Caballeronia sp. TF1N1: one gene and its partner. Each later gene encodes a partner of the first gene's protein in a complex. Links are inferred from orthologs where the notes say so. Each region holds a gene or a part of one and is shown in the gene's direction. Other genes may lie near its edges. The genes, in order: tsaB and tsaD.

Evidence for each region.
Region 2: the proteins of tsaB (region 1) and tsaD are in contact, whole or in part, in a solved structure (PDB 4WQ4), measured with the Escherichia coli proteins. The link is inferred for Caballeronia sp. TF1N1 from one-to-one orthologs.

The regions. Positions count from the first base shown.
Region 1 is NZ_CP084626.1:1,241,869-1,245,095, forward strand. The notes cover bases 5-2,913. They hold tsaB (tRNA (adenosine(37)-N6)-threonylcarbamoyltransferase complex dimerization subunit type 1 TsaB), read left to right. Parts: upstream 5-1,020; coding sequence 1,021-1,806; downstream 1,807-2,913. Other genes in these bases: LDZ28_RS05735 (DEAD/DEAH box helicase), read right to left, coding at 5-108; LDZ28_RS05740 (acyl-CoA-binding protein), read right to left, coding at 576-845; rimI (ribosomal protein S18-alanine N-acetyltransferase), read left to right, coding at 1,803-2,297; LDZ28_RS05755 (uracil-DNA glycosylase), read left to right, coding at 2,284-2,913. Outside these bases: more of LDZ28_RS05735, read right to left, coding at 1-4; more of LDZ28_RS05755, read left to right, coding at 2,914-3,227. UniProt on the Escherichia coli protein: Required for the formation of a threonylcarbamoyl group on adenosine at position 37 (t(6)A37) in tRNAs that read codons beginning with adenine.
Region 2 is NZ_CP084627.1:226,615-229,742, reverse strand. What follows is about bases 25-2,834. They hold tsaD (tRNA (adenosine(37)-N6)-threonylcarbamoyltransferase complex transferase subunit TsaD), read left to right. Parts: upstream 25-820; coding sequence 821-1,849; downstream 1,850-2,834. Other genes in these bases: LDZ28_RS15060 (MFS transporter), read right to left, coding at 2,729-2,834; LDZ28_RS15065 (glutathione S-transferase family protein), read right to left, coding at 2,071-2,697; LDZ28_RS15075 (NAD(P)/FAD-dependent oxidoreductase), read right to left, coding at 25-751. Also shown: more of LDZ28_RS15075, read right to left, coding at 1-24; more of LDZ28_RS15060, read right to left, coding at 2,835-3,128.

The DNA.
Region 1 (3,227 bases):
CGTCGGGCCTTCGGGTTGTGCCACGGCTTGTACTGCGGGTGCTGCGGGGAGGTCTAGTGCTTGTGCTGCAATGTTGTCCAACGGGCTGGGGGTAATGCTCGAAGTCATGTCGATCCTTGAAACGGGAAATGAGGCGTCGGCGCCAATCGGCATACCCAGGTCGTTGGATTCAGCGAGCGAAGAAACAGCGAGCAAATCGAAAAACGGGGGCCACTCGCACGCATACGCGGCGAGAATCTTTTTAGAAGCTGTATAGGATACGGCAGACCCGAGGGGCGCTGACGTCAGCCTGATGCATGACGGGCCGATAGATGCGAACAACACAACGCGCTAATACAACACGCAGACGGCCTGGCAGGGAGGGGACAGTTTCTAAACTGGATTGGGGCAAAACGCTACGAAACGCTTTGTTGCTCGGAGGATCACCGATCTTGCTTGGGTCTTTCTCGGGTGATGCAACTTACAGTCAAGCGCTGACCGCTAGTATATCGTAGTTTGTTGCACCGCGCCACATGAGGAAGCACCTGCGCGCCAATTTCGGGCATTGAAGCGCGCCGGCATACTTAGTTCGTGAATTAGTCAGCGTCGCCGCGTCTGAGCGAATCGACCAATTCCACGTAACGCCGCTTGGCGTCGTCGGCGGGTGTGCCTTTGAGCGCGGCCCAGGCTTCGTACTTGTACTTGCCGGCGATATCGGTGAAGCCTGGCTTGTCGCCTTGAACGTCGCCGAGACTGCCTTGCTTGAATAGCGCATACAGGCGCAGCAGCGTGAGATTGCCGGGGCGCTCGGTCAACTGCGTGACATCGTTCTGCGCCTGGGCGAATTGCTGATCGATCTCGGTCATGCGCGTTTCTCCTGCGAGTCTTTGGGCTGCCGATCTTAGCAAGCGCATTCTCCCGGATGGGCCGAGGTTTTCTTCGAACCGAGCGAAGCCTCCAGAGACCACGCATCGCCGAAAACGCGTCGCGCCGATTCAGATGGCGCGAAAGCGTCGCGGGTCCCGCATTACAATACCGGCTATGACACGCACCGTTCTGCTCGCCCTCGATACCTCGACGGAGTTCTGCTCCGTTGCGCTCTTGCTCGCCAATTCTTCTTCTCCTTCCGATATCGTCGCCCCGCAATACGTACACGATGATCTACGCGTCTGGTTTCGCCACGAGGCGACGGGCGCGGTATCCAGCACGCGGCTGCTGCCCGCGGTGCGCGAGTTGTGCGAGGACGCTGGCGTCACGCTTGCCGAATGTTCGGCGATCGCGTTCGGCGCGGGTCCGGGCTCCTTCACGGGATTGCGCACCGCGACAGGCGTCGCGCAGGGTTTGGCGTTCGGCTTGAACGTGCCGGTCGTGCCCGTGAGCACGCTCTTCGCATGCGCACAAGCGGCGCGCCTGCACGACGCAGCGCTGCCAGCGCGCGTGCTCGTCGCACTCGATGCACGCATGGACGAAGTCTACTGGGCCGACTTCGAGTTCGACGATGCAACGGGCGCATGGCGCACGCTGCATCCCGCATCGCTCGATGCACCGGCGGCCGTACCGCTTCCCGATGTCCCCTTTGCGCTCGCGGGCAACGCCGCAACGGCTTTTGGCGAGCGTTTTCCCGCGCTTGCAGCCGCGACGGTCGTCGATCGTCATGCCTTGCCGCACGCGCTTCCCGTCGCGCTGATCGCGCTTCGCGAATGGCGCGCGGGACGGGCGATTGCACCTGAACTGGCCGCGCCCGACTATATCCGCGACAAGGTGGCGCAAACGACGGCGGAGCGCATGCAGGCGCGCGCCGCATCGGGCGAGGGGGCGCTGCGGTGAGCGGCGTGCTGCTGGCAGACCGGTATTTGACGCCGATGACCGAGGCCGATCTCGACGAAGTCGCCGCCGTCGAAAAGATGGCGTACGAGTTTCCGTGGAGCCGCGGCAATTTTCAGGACTCGTTGCGCAATGGTTATTACGGCGTGTGCTTGCGGCATGTGACGGGCACGCTCATCGGCTATTGCGTGCTGATGCCGGTCGTCGATGAAATGCATCTGCTCAACCTGTGCGTCGCGCCGAGTGCGCAGCGCGCTGGAGCGGGGCTCACGCTGTTGCGCGAGGCGGTGCGCATCACGCGCACGGAAAAGCTCGAAGGCGTGTTGCTCGAAGTGCGGCCGTCGAACCCGCGTGCCATTCAGCTTTACGAGCGCTTTGGCTTCGTGGCCATCGGGCGCCGGAAAAATTATTATCCCGCGCGGCACCGTTCGCGCGAGGACGCAATCGTCATGCGTCTGTCGTTTCCGAAGGAGAGTGCGCATGGCGCTCGATGATCTGCTTGTGGAAGAACTCGGCTTCGGGCCGGTGTGGGTGCGGCGGCGGGTGAGCGACGCGGGTGGCGCGTCTTCGGCTTCCTTGACGTTGCCATCGGATGTTGCAGTCGAGGCGCGGCTTTCGCGTTCGTTGCGTGGCGAAGTGGCAAGTCCGGATGCGGATAAGGCGGCATCGTTGGCTTCGAAAACATCGGAGGCGCGGTTGACGCCTCTTCCGGCAGCCAATCCACACGATGCATCGGCGACGCGTCGGGGAGATGTGGCGAGCCCAACTTCTGGCGATGCGCTGCCGAATCAAGCGCCTGAGGGTCGTGCGCAAGACGCATCGCCTGAGGCTTCGGCCCACCAACCGCGCACACGCGAATCCGAAGCCGAAGCCGTCACTCGCGCCGATCGCGAACCAAGGCCGCCTCAAGACCACGAAGCCCCTTTCGAAGCCTACGACGATCTCCCGTGGACCGACGATGCGCCGTTTTACGCACCGTCGCCCGCCGCAGCCGACGCCCCGAGCGACATCCATACGCTCGATTGGGACACGCTCGCCGCGCGCGTTGCCGGTTGCGAACGTTGCCGCCTGTGCGAGCGCCGCACCAACACGGTGTTCGGCGTTGGCGACCGCGAAGCGGATTGGCTGCTCATCGGCGAGGCGCCCGGCGAGAACGAGGACAAGGAAGGCGAACCGTTCGTCGGCCAGGCCGGCAAGCTGCTCGACAACATGCTGCGCGCGCTCGAACTGTCGCGCGAGTCGAACGTCTTCATCACCAACGTGTTGAAGTGCCGTCCGCCCGGCAATCGCAATCCGGAACCCGAGGAAGTCGCGCGCTGCGAGCCTTATCTGCAACGTCAGGTCGAGCTCGTGAAGCCGAAAATCATCGTCGCGCTCGGGCGCTTCGCGGCGCAGAGTCTTCTCAAGACGGACGGCAGCATCGC
Region 2 (3,128 bases), on another replicon or contig:
TCCAGAAACTCGAAATCTGGAGCACGCCCGGACCGGACAGCCCGCGATGCGTCAGCAGCAAGTCCTCGTCGAATTCACCTCGCGTCTTGCCCTTGCCCGTGCCGATGCGAACCGGCAGCGACAGCCCCGACAACGCCGCGAACGGCGCCCAGTCGGCCGACGTGAAAGTGAGCGGCACGAGCGCGGGAAGCGTTTCGACTAGCTTGTGGCCGAACTGTTTCGCCACGCGATACCCGAAATCCGTCGCTCCGATCTTCGGAATGGACAAGCCGCCCGTCGCGATGACGAGCGCGGCCGCGTCGATTGCGCCCGCCGAGGTGTCGAGCGTGAAGCGCGCGCCGTCGTGCCGGATCTCGTGGACGCTCACCGGGCGCCGCCACGCGACGCTGCCGGCATCGCACTCGCTTTTGAGCACGTCGATGATGGTTTCGCTCGAATCGTCGCAAAAAAGCTGGCCTTTGTGCTTTTGATGCCATTTCACGCGGTACTGCTTCAGCAGCGCGAGAAAGTCGCGCGGCGTGTAGCGCGCGAGCGCGGAGCGGCAAAAATGCGGATTCGCCGACAAGAAGTTTGCCGGCTGCGCGTTGAGATTGGTGAAGTTGCAGCGGCCGCCGCCCGAGATACGGATTTTTTCGGCGAGACGCTCGGCGTGGTCGATCAGCACGACGCGACGCCCCGACTGGGCGGCGACTGCCGCGCACATCATGCCGGCCGCGCCCGCGCCGATCACGGCGATATCGAAGGATTCCATGGCGCGCATTGTAACTGGGGGGCGTCGTTACACTGCTATACTTTTCTGTTCCCTTCAAGCGCTCAACCCATGCTAGTTCTCGGCATAGAAAGCTCCTGCGACGAAACCGGCCTCGCCCTCTACGACACAGAGCGCGGCCTCCTTTCGCACGCCCTGCATTCGCAGATCGCGATGCATCGCGAGTACGGTGGCGTGGTGCCCGAACTGGCTTCGCGGGATCACATCCGCCGGGCGCTGCCGCTCCTCGAACAAGTCATGGCCGAGGCCCACGCCGCGCGCGCCGACATCGATGCCATCGCGTTCACGCAAGGTCCGGGGCTTGCGGGCGCGCTGCTGGTGGGCGCGAGCATCGCCAATGCGCTGGCGATGGCATGGGACAAACCGACTGTCGGCATCCATCATCTCGAAGGACACCTGTTGTCGCCGCTACTCGTCGATGCCCCGCCGCCGTTTCCGTTCGTCGCGCTGCTCGTATCGGGCGGCCATACGCAACTGATGCGCGTCACCGATATCGGCGTCTACGAGACGCTCGGCGAAACGCTCGACGACGCGGCGGGCGAAGCCTTCGACAAAACCGCAAAGCTGCTCGGGCTGGGTTATCCGGGCGGGCCGGAAGTGTCGCGGCTGGCGGAATTCGGCACGCCGGGCGCGGTCACGCTGCCGCGTCCGATGCTGCATTCAGGCGATCTCGACTTCAGCTTCAGCGGCTTGAAGACCGCCGTGCTGACTCAAAGCCGCAAGCTCGGCGCGAATGTCTGCGAGCAGGCAAAGGCAGATCTGGCGCGAGGTTTCGTCGATGCAGCCGTCGACGTGCTCGTCGCCAAGTCGCTCGCGGCGCTCAAGAAGACCGGGTTGAAGCGGCTGGTCGTGGCGGGCGGCGTGGGCGCGAACCGGCAGTTGCGCGAGGCGTTGTCGGCTGCGGCAAGGAAGCGGCGCTTCGACGTGCATTACCCCGACCTGGCGCTTTGCACCGATAACGGCGCGATGATCGCGCTGGCGGGCGCGTTGCGGCTTGCCCGCTGGCCGGAGCAGGCCGGGCGGGATTATGCATTTACGGTGAAGCCTAGATGGGATTTGAGTTCGCTGGCGCGAGTTTGACCTTTGCGTGGCTTCGTGCGAAGTCTGGTTTGCTGAATGAACCGCACGACAGTCTCGACACAGCCAAGGCCCACACGGATCGCAACACGCGACCAACGCCGGCCAACGCGCTCACGAATTAGCGACGCATGTGCCTTGCGCGAACGGGCGGCACGCACGCAACGGCGATATTCGCGCGGCCACTGCATCGCCAAATGAGGAAAAGAGCGTCGCTGCAACGTTCATTTCGGCGGATCGAACGCCTGCACAACCGCCCCGAACGCCGGCAGCGCCTCACACCGATCGCCATGCGCGATCAACGCCAGCCAGCGATTCCCGCTGACCAACGCCCCATGCGCTTCGCGCACGAACCGCAGCGCGCACGCAACGGCGATATCCGCGTGACCGATTGCATCGCCGAACCAGAAAGGCGTCGGACGCGCCGCGCGATCCGCTTCCAGCACGTCGAGCACGCGTTCGATCTGCCCCGTGCAGCGCTCGACCCAAGCCTGCGACTTTTCCGCGTGCATCACGCGCTCGTAGACCAGCGCCACAGCCTTGTCCGCGAGACCCGTCGCGAGCGCACACACCTTCAGCGCCGCACGACGCTGCGCGCCGCTTTGCGCAATCATCGCGCGGTCGTCGCCGGCGAGTTCATCGAGATAGTCGAGGATCGTCGCGCTCTCGATCACCGTGTCGCCCGACTCCAGCACGAGCGTCGGCACGCGCGAGAGCGGATTGAACGGCGCGATCTTGCCGGCATCGCCGAAAGTCGACCACGGCCAATGCTCGTAGCCAATGCCATAAAGATTCAGCGCAATGGCCACGCGTCTGACAAACGGGGAATCGTATTGGCCGATGAGAATCACGACGCACTCCGCAAAGTTCGGGTCGAACAGTTTAAGCGCGCGCGGGCTTCGGAAACAATGGCCACGCGAGCAACGCGCACACGCCCGCCAGCAGCCACACGCCCGGCCACGAAGTCGCCGCCAGGACATGCGGAATGACGAGCGGCGTCACGAACAAGCCCACGTAGACGGCCGTGTTGGTCATGCCGAGCGCCGTGCCGGCGCGCTGCATGCCGGCGAGCGTGGCGAGTTCGGTGTACGCCACCCCATGCCATGCCGATACGCAAATGCCCGCGAAGACCAGCATCGCCGCGAGCAAGTACGGAAGCTTCGCGACGCCCAGCGCGGTCGCCACCGCCAACGCCACAAACGACACCGACGCGACCACCACCGACCCGCGCAGATACGCGCGCCGGTTGCCGCGACGATCCGTATGACGGCCGCTCCAGACG